DNA from 2 places in the Gordonia sp. NPDC058843 genome. Region 1 is predicted to be linked to the other one. Evidence: riboswitches for the same ligand, from Rfam matches in the RefSeq annotation. Region 1 holds a riboswitch; the other holds the start of a gene.

Region 1 (6,016 bases):
GTTGGTCAACAGCATTCGCTTGCACCCGATGGTGTAGTCGGGGGTGAGCCGGCGACGCAGCGCGCGGTCACGCACCTGGATCCGCAGCTGTGCCAGCGCGATGGTCTTGGCGATCGGGAGCAGCTTGGGATTGCGGGCCATCATGAGGACGTAGGCCTCGCGATAGGTCCACACCATCCGCCGCACGAGTCGGTGGACACCGGGCACGCGGCGATAGAGCGCGCGTTCGAGCGTGCCGATGTTGCGGTCCATACGCGGTACGACCCAGGCGGGTGTGCGCTGGAAGACCGTGAGATGTCCGACCTCGTCGACGATCTCGGGCACGATCTGAATCGCCGACGCGCCGGTGCCGACGATCGCGACACGGCGACCGCGGAGATCGTGCGAGTGATCCCACTGGGCGGAATGGAACACGGTGCCGGTGAACTCGTCGGCACCGGCGACCGGCGGCAGCCCCGGCTCCGACAGTGCGCCCGGTGCTGCGACCAGATAGCGGCAGCGGATCTCGCCATTCGTCGTGGCCACGACCCATTGCTGCGTCGTACCGTCCCAGCGCGCCGAGGTCAGGGCGCAGTTGTACCGGATCTGGTCGGCGAAATCGGCTGCGACCGAACGTAGATAGTGGTGGATCTCGTGGCGCCGACCGTAGGTGTTGGACCAGTCCGGGTTGGGCGCGAACGACAGGGAGTACAGCGACGTCGGAACGTCGCAGGCCGCACCCGGGTAGTCGTTCTCACGCCAGACGCCGCCGGCGCCGTCCGCGCGTTCGATGGCGAGGGTCTGCAGCTGTGGATGGTCGGTACGCAGCCGATGGAGTGCGGCGAGTCCGCCGAAGCCGACGCCGACGACGAGGACATCGACGCGCTGCGGCAACGTGCTTGGACGCAGGGGATCAGGACTGAGTTCGGTCATGGGTCAGCAGTTCCTTCCAGACGGGCAGGAGATGGTCGAGTAGAGCGCGGTCGGCGTCTGGCGATCGCAGGATGCGCGAGACCGCGAGACCGCGGGCGAGTTCGATGGAGAGCTCGAGTTCGGCAGTGGTGTATCGGTCGCCGAACAACTCGGCGCAACCCACGGCGAGCGCGTCGGACACCTGCTGTTCGAGCGGGATGATCGCGGTCCGCAGGCCGACATCGCACCGGGCGGCGACCCACAATTCGAGTGCGGCGTCGAACAGCGGGCCGCTGAACGCCTCGATGAGGATCTCCAATCCCTCGTCACCGGTGCGCGGACGGGACAGGATCTCGGCGAGACGACGCTCGACGAGGTGCCCAACCGCCGCAACCACCAGGGACTCCCGGGTGGGGAAGTGGTGCAGGAGCGCGCCCCGCGAGATGCCCGCGCGGCGGTTCACCTCCTGCGTCGTGGTGGCTGCGTAACCGACGTCGACGAGGGCATCGACCGCGGCGTCGAGAATGAGCGCACGCGTGGTCGCGGTGCGTTCGGCCTGCGTGCGTCGGCGCGGGGCTCGGGTGGGCTCGGTCACATCGGCGACGATAGCACAAACAGTCCGGACTGCTTGTAAGTTTTCGTATAAGTCGCCGACCTGGCAGGCAAGTGCGATGTCGTGATTGTCCACTCCGTACGATGTCCGAGACGCAAGGGAACCCGGTGAGAATCCGGGGCTGTCCCGCAACTGTGACCCGACCTCGATCGGGAAGCCAGATCGCTTGCGTCTTCGCGACCCACGAGGATGGACATGAAAAATTCAAGATCGACAGCTGCGCACGCAGCTCCCGTATTCACCCGGCGCGGGCTGCTGCGCGGAGCCGGCGGGATCGCCGGCCTGGCCGGACTCGGTGCGGTGGGGCTTCTCACCGGTTGTGCCGACCGGCCGAGCCCGGCAGGCGCCCCGAGCGGGGGCACCCCGGTCCCGGGCGGCACGCTCCGCGTGGTCTTCGCGGGGACCTCGGCGACCGCCGATGTGCTCGACCCGCACGTCGTCGGCCACTCGGCCGGCGGAGCGCTCTCCAAAGCGGTGTGGGATCACCTCGTCGACTACAACAACGATCTCACCCTCGACTATCGGCTCGCCGAGTCCCTGGAACCGAACGCTGACGGCTCCCAGTGGCGGATGGGGTTGCGCCGCGGCGTCGAATTCAGTGACGGTTCACCGTTCACGTCCCGCGACGTGATGTGGAGTCTCGAGCGCATGCTCGACGAGGAGAAACCGTCGGCCGGCGACCTGGACATCATCGACTTCTCCCGCACCCGCCCCGACGGTGACCACGCCGTCGTGGTGTCGATGAAAGAGCCTGTCGCGGACTTCGGTTCGGTCCTCGCCGGCTGGTACGTCTACGTGATCAAGTACGGTACAACCGAATTCACGCCGTCCTCGCTTCCGGTGGGGACCGGCCCGTTCGTCCTGCAGTCGTGGTCGCCGGGTGACCGGTCGGTGCTGACCCGTAACGACAAGCACTGGGATCGGCGGCCGCACCTCGAGGGGCTGGAGATCCTCCAGGTCGCCGAAGCCGACGCCAGGTTCAACGCGTTCGGCTCGCAGGAGGCCGACGTCGTCTACGAACTGTCCCCGGCGCAGGGCAACATCTTGCGATCGCAGTCCGACGTCTACCTCGTCACGCCGCCGGTGGGCACGATGAGCTCGTTCACGATGCGCACCGACCTCGCGCCGTTCGACGATCCGCGAGTGCGGGAGGCGCTCAAACTGGCGGTGGACCGGCAGGCGATGGTCGACAAGGTGTACTACGGTTTCGCCGAGGTCGGCAACGACCTGTACGGCAAGGGTGCGCCGTTCTACGCCGACATGCCGCAACGGTCGTACGACCCGGAACGGGCTCGACGCCTGCTTCGGGAGGCGGGCAAGGAGAACCTCGTCGTCACCCTGCACACCGCGGACGTCAGTCCCGGCCAGTTGGAGTCGGCGACCCTGTTCGCCGAGCAGGCCAAGGCCGCCGGGATCACCGTGAACCTGGCCGTCGAGCCGGGCGACACCTACTTCTCCCAGGTCGTCGGGTCCAAGCCGCTGACCCAATCCGGTTGGTGGAACTACAGTCTCGACTACTTCTACGGGCAGACTCTCACCTCGGATGCGCCGGCCAACGCGACCGGATGGCGCCGTCCCCAGTGGGACGCGACCTTCGCCCAGGCTCGCGCCGAGATGGATCCGGCTCGTCGCGGGGAGCTGTACCAGGAACTGCAGGACGAACTCTGGAACGACAGCGGCTACCTCGTCCACAGTTTCGCCTTGCAACCGACGGGCGTTCGCAACACCGTGCAAGGCATCACCGACGGGGTCCCCGGCACCGGACAGTGGGCCTCCTTCACGGGCACCTGGCTCCAGCAGCGCTAGGCGAGCCGTGTTGCGGTATGTCGCGGGCCGACTCGCCGGGGCGCTGGCCGTGCTTGTCGTGGTGGCGGTGTCGATCTTCGTGCTGTTCGAACTGCTGCCGGGTGATGCGGCCACGACCCGGATGTCGAGAGGTGCCGCGGGCCAGGCGGATCCGGCGCAGGTGGCCGCGCTGCGGGCCGAGTTGGGACTGGACCGTCCGGCGTTCGTGCGGTTCGTCGAGTGGGCGGGTGGCTTCCTCTCCGGCGACCTGGGGGTCTCGCAGCTCTCAGGCCGCCCGGTCGCCGAGATCCTGGACGGGCGCCTGGCGAATTCGGCCGTGCTCGCTGTCGTCACCGTCGTCGTCCTCGTGCCGGTGGCGTTGGCGATCGGCGTGGCCGCCGGCGCGCGGCCGGGTTCGCGATGGGACAGGTTGCTCAGTACCGCGGCGCTCGCGGCGGAATCCGTTCCGGCGTTCGTGGTCGGGGTCGTACTCATCGCCTGGGTGGCGATCGGGATGGGTGTGCTGCCCGCGGTCTCGCTCGTACCGGCAGGCACCTCGGCGCTCGACCGTCCGGAAGTGCTGGTACTGCCGGTGATGTGCCTGCTCATCGGGCTCGCGCCGCATCCCGTGCGACTCGTCCGTGCGCAGATGGCGGAAACGATGCGCACGCCGTACATCTCGGCGGCACGCGCGAACGGGGTCGGCGAGTTCCGTCTCGTCGTGCGCCATGCGGCACCCAACGCGATCTCGGCGTCGGTCCAACCGCTGGCCGGAGCTGTCGTCGGGCTCGTCGGCGGCATCGCGGTCATCGAGATCGTGTTCGCGTATCCGGGTGTGGCGCATGAACTCCTGCGGGCCATCTCCGGACGCGATCTGATCTTCGTGCAGTCGGTGGCCGTGCTGCTGGCCGCGTACGGACTCCTCGTCTACCTTCTCGCCGACCTCGTGGCGCTCGGATCGTCGCCGGCTGCGCGTGCCGTCATCGGACGGAGGCGTTCATGACTGACCGATCCCGCCGGCTCGTCGGCCCCGCGGTGGTGTTGGCCGTCCTCGTGATCGTCATCGTGCTCGGGCCCTTCGTCGCACCGTTCTCGCCGACCGCGACCGCATCGGTGCCGTTCGAGCTACCGTCGTCGACTCATTGGCTCGGTACCGATTTCGTCGGACGCGACGTGATGTCGCGGATTCTGCACGGCGGCTACCGGCTGGTGCTGATGACCGCGGTCGCGCTGTCGGTGTCGTACCTGCTCGGCGTGTTGCTCGGTGTCACCGCGGGGATCTCGCGGGGGCTCGACGGTTGGGTGATGCGCCCGGTGGATGCCATCACCGTCCTGCCCTGGTTTCTCCTGCTCGTCGTCATCGCGACGACGATGGGGAAGGGGCCGGTCGCGGTGTGCCTCACCGTGGGAGTAGCCACGATCCCGTGGGTGGCGAAGGTCGTGCGGACGGCGACGATCGAACTGATGGACGCGGGGTTCGTGGAGGCCGCGATCTCCCGGGGCGAGACCCTGCGGTGGATCGCGATCGCCCAGGTGCTGCCGAATCTGCGACCGGTGTTGCTGGCCGACGCCGGAATTCGGGTCTCGGGAACCATCGCGCTGGTCACCGCCGGCAGCTTCCTCGGCCTCGGAGTGACTCAGCCGCAACCGGACTGGGCGTTGATGGTCACCGAGAACAAGGGTGGCATGGCGCTGACCCCCTGGCCGGTCGTCCTGCCTGCCGCCTGCATCGCAGCGCTGGTGGTGTCGGTGAACCTGCTCGTCGACCGGATGGTCGAGCCGGCGCCGGGTGGTCCGCGGAAGCGTTCCCGGCGGCCGGCACGCGGCGCGCCGGATCATTCGGATGCCACAGTCGGCAACCCGATCTCGGTCTCAGGTCTCACGGTGGCGGCGCCGGACGGGACGACGCTCGTCGAGATCGATGCCCTCGAGGTCAGGCGGGGGGAGACCCTGGCCCTCGTCGGACCCTCCGGTGCCGGGAAGACCACAACGGCTTTGGCGCTCGTCGGCGCGCTGCCGCCTGGTCTCGTCGTCACCGGGGGCGTCGGCGTGAACGCATCGCCCGGCAGCGGCCGGCGGCTCGGATACGTACCGCAGGACCCCGGGACCTCGCTCAACCCGTCCATGCGGATCGGTTCCGCGCTGCGAGAGGTTCGACGCGCCCATCGGCTTCCTCGTGACCGGAGCACCGAGATCCTGCTCGCCGAACTGGGATTGCCGACGGACCGAGAGTTCCTCCGTCGGTATCCGGCTCAGCTGTCCGGGGGTCAGCAGCAACGAGTTCTCCTCGCGATCGCCCTGCTCGGCTCGCCCGGAGTGCTCGTACTCGACGAACCGACGTCCGGTTTGGACGCGACCACCGCCGACGACCTCGTCGGAGTACTGGACCGCGTCCGCACCGGGCGCACCGTCGTCATCATCACCCATGACCTGCAACGCATCTCGCGTGTCGTGGATCGGGTGGTGATCCTCGACCGCGGGCGGATCACCGGCGAGCGCCCGGTGAGTGAGCTGCCCGCGCCACCCGACCCGACGCGGACGTCGGCGCCCCGGTTGGTCGACGCGGGTCCGCGCGTGACGGTGCGCGACCTCAGCGCGGCTCATGGTCGCGACACCGCCCTCCGCGACGTCTCATTCGACATCGGCCGGGGAGAATGTGTGGCGGTCGTCGGGCGTTCCGGTGCGGGGAAGTCGACCCTGGCGCGGTGTCTGGCGGGCTTGCACCCT
Region 2 (6,016 bases), on a different contig from region 1:
CCGCGCAAGGTCTCTCCACCGGATTGCAGGCCACGACGCTCTTCGGGGTCCATCTCGGCGACAGCGGCGTACTCGGGATCGCGCTGGTTCTCGCGGTGACGCTGCTGATCTGGTCGGCCACGTTCACCGCGATCCCCCGGCTCCTGGTGTCGTCGCAGGTACCGATGAAGCTGCTCGTCCTGAACGGACTCGGCACCGGCCTGCTCATCACCGTGCTGCTCGCCGGTAGCCGCATCGCCCTGCCCACCTTCGCCGCCGGCACGATCCGCAGCTACGGCACCCTCGGCATCGTCTTCGTCGCGATCAGCTGGCTGTTCGTGTTCGCGTTGATCCTCGTCGTCACCGCGATCGTGGTGCACGCCGCGGCGACGGACGAGGGCCGCGTCGGTCGGTGGGTGCGGCGATGGGCGGGCACTCCGACACCCTTCGCCCCGACACTGACCGTGGCCTGGTACGACCGTCCCACTCCTGGTTGTGCCGAGGACTCTCCCGCGACGGTCGAGCACTAGCCCTCGAGCGCTCCTCGAGCACCGCCGAACTCGCGGTCGGCACCGATCTTTGCCCGTCGTCCCGCATGGTCGCCGGCGCGGCGCGCGGCCTCCGAATATCCAGCGGACGCGCTCGACGGTCGCCAGGTGCCGCGCGCGCTCGACTCCGTCCGGTAGTAGTCGGTCACCTCGATCTCTTTGTTGCGCAATGCGACCGCCGTCGAGCGAGTGGAGTCACCGGAGTCGCGTTCGGCGGCGATCGCCTCCGCGCGAGCCGCGTCACGTGCCTCGGTGAGACGTTTACCGATGCGTTCGGCGAACGCCGACTGGAAGTTGAGCCGCGCGGTGATCGGCGACAACGGTTTTTCCTCGATCACCCGTCGGGCACGCCACCCGCTCCCCCGGGTGACGACCCGCGCGAACGTCTCGCCTTTGTAGGCCCCCGACCGCAGGTAGGCATCACTGGCCGCGACCATCTGCACGATCAGCGAGGTGTAGAGCGCCTCGCACGCGTCGATGTCGGCTTCGTAGCCGTAGGCGAGAACGAATGTCGAGTTGCTCGCCACGTCGACGGTCACATCATTGGCGGCCGTGATCGCCACGAACAGCTGAACGTAAGTGCGTAGTCCGCGCTTACCGGGTTCGCCGATGGCGATCTGGCGGCTGATCGGTGTGACCTTCTTGCGCGCGGAAGGATCGTGGGCGCGTGCCACGGCCAGGTCTATCGACGAAGCCGTGGCGAGCCGTTGGGCCGCCTGCATGAAGGTCTCGGCCTCGTGCTCGTTGTCGGTGTTCTCCGCCTGACGGAGAAGTGCCGAGATCCGGGTGAGCAGCTTGTCGTCGCGCATATGTTTCAGACTATCCAGCGGCCCGATCGGTTCCATCCGACCGCGAATTGCCTCGGGACGACGTCTCGGCGACGCGAAGGACCAGGGCGCCGGCGGCGATCAGGACCCCGGCCCACAGCCCGGCAACTCCCCACTGTTGTTCCGCGAATCCCCCGCACACCGCACCGAGCACGAACACCGGCCACATCCAGAAGACCGCCAGCCACGCCCACGGTCGATCGGTGCCCAGTGACGCGACGAGTTCGTGCGCGGATCTCACCAGCGTGCCCGTGACATAGGTCAGGCCGCCCTGCACCGTCGACGAGTGTGAGAGCGCCGAGTTGATCGCGCCGGTGGCCATCGCCACGACAATCATCCCGGCGGTCGGCGATGCGGTGAGCGCGACGACGGTGCCCAGGAGAAGGGTGGCGGTCACGGCGGCCAGGACCAAGACCGGAGCTTGCTTCCCGCCCCAGCGACTGATCGCGCCGCCGCCCACGGCTCCGACGAAGAAAGCCACGACAAGCCCGCCGACGACGGCGATCGCGGACCACCGTCCGGCCGCCGTCGACGCTCCCATGATGGTGGAGTTGCCGGACATGAAGGCGACGAAGCTGCCCTTGAGCACGAAGAACGCGATGGCGTCGATCAACCCGGCCAGGAACAGCAGCGACGCCGCGATCGTGACGTCGATGTGTCCGCTGCCCGGGTATCTGCCGCGTGGAGCCGCCATGGGCACGAATCTAACGCCGCGCCCCGGACCGTCGCAGGGAGGCGGCCTCGTCAGCGGCTGATCGCGCTCAGCGCTTCTCGCAGGCGATGCCGTCCTTGTCGCGGTCACTCTCGGTGTTGGCGTCGTACAGATCGTCGTCGACGGTGAAGGTCGTGACCGGGGTACCCGACGTCGAGTCGACGGCTCCGGTCTTGCCGACACCATGCGGATAGTCGGCGTTGAGTTCGGAGCAGTTGGCGTAGTCGGTCGCCGCCGAGGCGGGTGCCGCCATCATCAGCGGAGCGATCGTCATGGACGCCGCAGCCAGGAATCCGAGGACCATCTTTCGTGAGCAACGCATCGTGCTTGACCTTCTTCTGTGTGTCCCCCGACACCTCATCGTGACGAGGTGACAGTACGGGGTCGCATCGTCGAAAGTCGCACTCATCGTGAAGATTGGTCCGGCCGATGGACACAGTGGTCTCGGAGCCCACCCCCTAGAACCCGAACCGCGCCTGCATCCCGCGCAGCGTCTCCGCCGACGCCAGCAGACCCGCTCGCTCTGATTCCGACAACGGGACATCGAGCCGTGTCTGCGCGCCGCCGCGGTCGACCACCGTCGGCAGCGAGAGACACACACCGTCGAGCCCCTCGATGCCGTCGGTGCGCGTCGATACCGGCAACACCCGGTGCTCGTTGTTCAGGATCGCCTCGACGATGCGTGTCGACGCCAGACCGATCGCATAGTTCGTGGCCCCCTTGCCCTCGATGATGGTGTAAGCGGCGTGGACCACCTCGTGGTGGATACGTTCGCGCGCAACGGCATCCAGCGCCGGTCGACCGGGGAGCGGTTTCCACGACGTCAGCGGTACCCCACCGATCGTCGCCGAACTCCACAGCGGGATCTCGGTGTCGCCGTGCTCGCCGGCGATGTAGGAGTGCACGCTCTGCACCGCGACCCCGCAGTGCTGCGCGAGCAGGAACCGCAGTCGCGACGAGTCGAGAACGGTGCCCGAACCGAAGACCTGACTGGGCGACAATCCGCTGATCTCCTGGGCCGCGTAGGTGACGATGTCGACCGGGTTGGTGACCATCACATAGATCGCATCCGGGGCCACCGCGAGGACCCCCGGCAAGATGGCACGCGTCAGATCGATTGTCGCCTCGGCCAATTCGAGGCGCGACTGACCGGGCTTCTGCTTCGCGCCGGCGGTGAACACCACCACGTCGGCGTCCGCGCACACCGACACGTCGTCGGACCCGATGATGTCCGCACGCGGGACGAACTCGAGCCCGTGAGACATGTCCAGCACCTCAGCGGTCACCTTGGCGGCGTCGATGTCGAGGAGTGCGATCGTCCGCGCGACACCCCGGATCAGGGACGAATACGCGATCGCGGTGCCCACCGCGCCCGCCCCGATGATGGCCAGCTTCGTGTCTCGTACGTCCATCGGTTCACCGTTCCGCGTCGGGGTCATCGATCGTCTGGACTCAGCCTAAAGGGGGCGGTAGGAAACCTGCGGGGTTGATGTCGCGCATCGTTGCGCCCAGAGCCACGGCTCGCGACATCTGGCTCACGTGTCGCGGATCGTTGCTGGTAGGTTCAGCCGCGAGAACGGTCACACCCGCACACGTGGGTGTCAGGGAACCCGGTGCGAATCCGGGACTGGCGCGCAGCGGTATGGGGGACGGATTCGGCACAAGCCACTGGGGCGACCCGGGAAGGCGTCGGCTCCGGACGAACCCGAGTCCGAATACCGGCCGCTCTCGCTCGAGTCCACCGTGTATCTCGCGCACAGATACCCAGACCGTAAGGCCGTACCAGTCCGTGTCCCGTCGTACCGACGGCACGACCGAGATCGCCACCGCATCGTCGGTTCGGCGACTCCCGTCGACGCCGCTAGCCGCAGCACTGCTCGTCCTCACCCTCCTCAGCATCGCGCTGGCCACCGCGTTCGGCGCCGAGACCATCCCCGTCGGCGACGTGTGGCACACCGTCATCGGTCGCGTGACCGGAGCGGAACTCGACTCGGCGCACGCCGTGATCATCTGGGATCTCCGCCTGCCCCGGTCCGTCCTGGCCGCGCTCGTCGGAGCCGGGCTCGCATTGGCTGGTGCGCTCATGCAGGCCCTGGTCCGCAACCCGCTCGCCGAGCCCTACCTGCTGGGTGTGTCCGCCGGTGCCGCCGTCGGGGCCACCGCCGTCATGACGCTCGGCGTGCTCACCGGCCTCGGGGTGTGGGCGCTCTCCGGCGGCGCGCTCCTCGGTGCGCTCGCCGCCACCGTCACGGTGTATCTGGTCGCTCGCGCACAGGGCGGGCTCACCGCACTGCGGCTCATCCTGTCCGGAGTGGTGTTGTCGTCGGCGTTCATGGCGTTGTCGTCACTACTGGTGTTCACCGCCGCCGACCCGCACGCCGCCGACAACGTGATGTTCTGGATGCTGGGCAGCGTCGCGGGGGCCACCTGGGCGAAGGTGCAGATCGCCGGAACGGTCGTCGTGGTCACCGTGATCGCGATGCTCGCCATCCACTCCTGGCTCGACGCCTATGCGGCCGGCACGGACACCGCGACGTCACTCGGCGTCCCGGTGCGGGCGATGCGCAACGCGCTGTTCGGGATTCAGGCCGTCCTGGTCGGCGTGCTCGTGGCCGTCGCCGGCGGCATCGGCTTCGTGGGTCTCATCGTCCCGCATGCCGCCCGGCTTCTGGTCGGCGCCACCCACCGGGCGATGCTGCCGGTGGCGGTCTGCGGCGGCGCACTGTTCCTGGTGTGGGTCGACGTCATCTCCCGGGTGGCCGCCGCGCCACGCGAGATGCCCCTCGGCATCGTGACCGGTCTGATCGGCGCGCCGATCTTCCTGTTCCTCATGGGCCGACGCCAGTATGTGTTCGGCGGTGGCTCATGACGAGTTCACCACGAGTCGAGTCGATGGCGTTGCGCACGAACGCGCTCGGCTGCAGGCGGGGCGGTCGCGTCATCCTGCGGAACGTCGATCTCGACGTGCCGGCGGGCACCCGACTGGCCATCGTCGGTCCCAACGGTGCGGGCAAGAGCACCCTGTTGCGCACGCTGTGCGGTCTCGAACGTCCGGTCGCAGGCACCGTCGAGGTGGGCGGTGACGACCTGCATCACATCCCGTCCCGACGCCGCGCGATGTCGATAGCGGTGGTGGGCCAAGAGGAACAACCGTCCGCTGAACTGACGGTCGCCGAAGCGGTCGGCCTCGGCCGGACCCCGTACCGGTCGGCGTGGTCCACCGGGAGCTCCGACGATTCGACGGTGGTCGGTGACGTTCTGGCACAGGTCGGCCTCGACGGTTGGGGTTCTCGTGCATGCACCCAGCTATCCGGCGGTGAACGACACCGCGTCGTCCTCGCCCGCGCACTCGCGCAGCAGACCCCGATCCTGGTGCTCGACGAACCGACCAATCATCTGGACGCCGCGTGGCGTCTGCGGCTCATGGAGATCCTCGACGAGCTCGACGCCACCGTCCTCGCGGCTATGCACGACCTGGATCTTGTCCTCCGTCACTTCGATTCCGTCGCAGTGGTTTCCGACGGTGGAGTGGTCGCGCACGGACCACCGATCGAGGTGCTGACGCCGGATCTGCTGGCGGACGTCTTCGAGGTCTCCGGGACCGTCGTCACCCATCCGTCCACCGGCCTGCCCCACCTCCTGCTGAACTCCCCGACCACCTCTGTTCCCCGAGCTCTGACGAAAGACATCCCGTGAGAGGAAATCCCCTGAGTACGCACACCTTCCGAACCCCCGCTGCCATCATGGTCGCCGCCCTGACGCTCGGCGCCGCCACCGCCTGTGGAACCGACAGCTCCGCGGCGTCGGAAAGCAGTGTGACCGTGACCAACTGCGGCGCAGATGTCGCATTCCCACAGCCTCTCGACCGGTTGTTCGTCAACGACGGCGGCATGATCGCGATCGCGCTGGCGGCAGGCGCCCGGGACAAGATGGTGGCCGTGAGTGCGCTC

The links. Region 1 has a riboswitch for cobalamin ahead of ACFW3F_RS05700 (ABC transporter substrate-binding protein). Riboswitches for the same ligand answer to the same signal wherever they lie in the genome.
Region 2: another riboswitch for cobalamin. It lies ahead of ACFW3F_RS22190 (FecCD family ABC transporter permease); the one in region 1 lies ahead of ACFW3F_RS05700 (ABC transporter substrate-binding protein).

The regions. Positions count from the first base shown of each region.
Region 1 is NZ_JBHYNC010000005.1:136,061-142,076, forward strand. It holds gene ACFW3F_RS05690 (flavin-containing monooxygenase) at 1-912, opposite strand, end outside; gene ACFW3F_RS05695 (TetR/AcrR family transcriptional regulator) at 893-1,486, opposite strand; cobalamin riboswitch at 1,553-1,689, shown strand; gene ACFW3F_RS05700 (ABC transporter substrate-binding protein) at 1,700-3,310, shown strand; gene ACFW3F_RS05705 (ABC transporter permease) at 3,318-4,292, shown strand; gene ACFW3F_RS05710 (ATP-binding cassette domain-containing protein) at 4,289-6,016, shown strand, end outside.
Region 2 is NZ_JBHYNC010000049.1:8,563-14,578, forward strand. It holds gene ACFW3F_RS22165 (hypothetical protein) at 1-509, shown strand, start outside; gene ACFW3F_RS22170 (DUF2786 domain-containing protein) at 506-1,336, opposite strand; gene ACFW3F_RS22175 (YoaK family protein) at 1,347-2,048, opposite strand; gene ACFW3F_RS22180 (excalibur calcium-binding domain-containing protein) at 2,116-2,388, opposite strand; gene ACFW3F_RS22185 (L-lactate dehydrogenase) at 2,525-3,478, opposite strand; cobalamin riboswitch at 3,627-3,808, shown strand; gene ACFW3F_RS22190 (FecCD family ABC transporter permease) at 3,856-4,935, shown strand; gene ACFW3F_RS22195 (ABC transporter ATP-binding protein) at 4,932-5,762, shown strand; gene ACFW3F_RS22200 (ABC transporter substrate-binding protein) at 5,810-6,016, shown strand, end outside.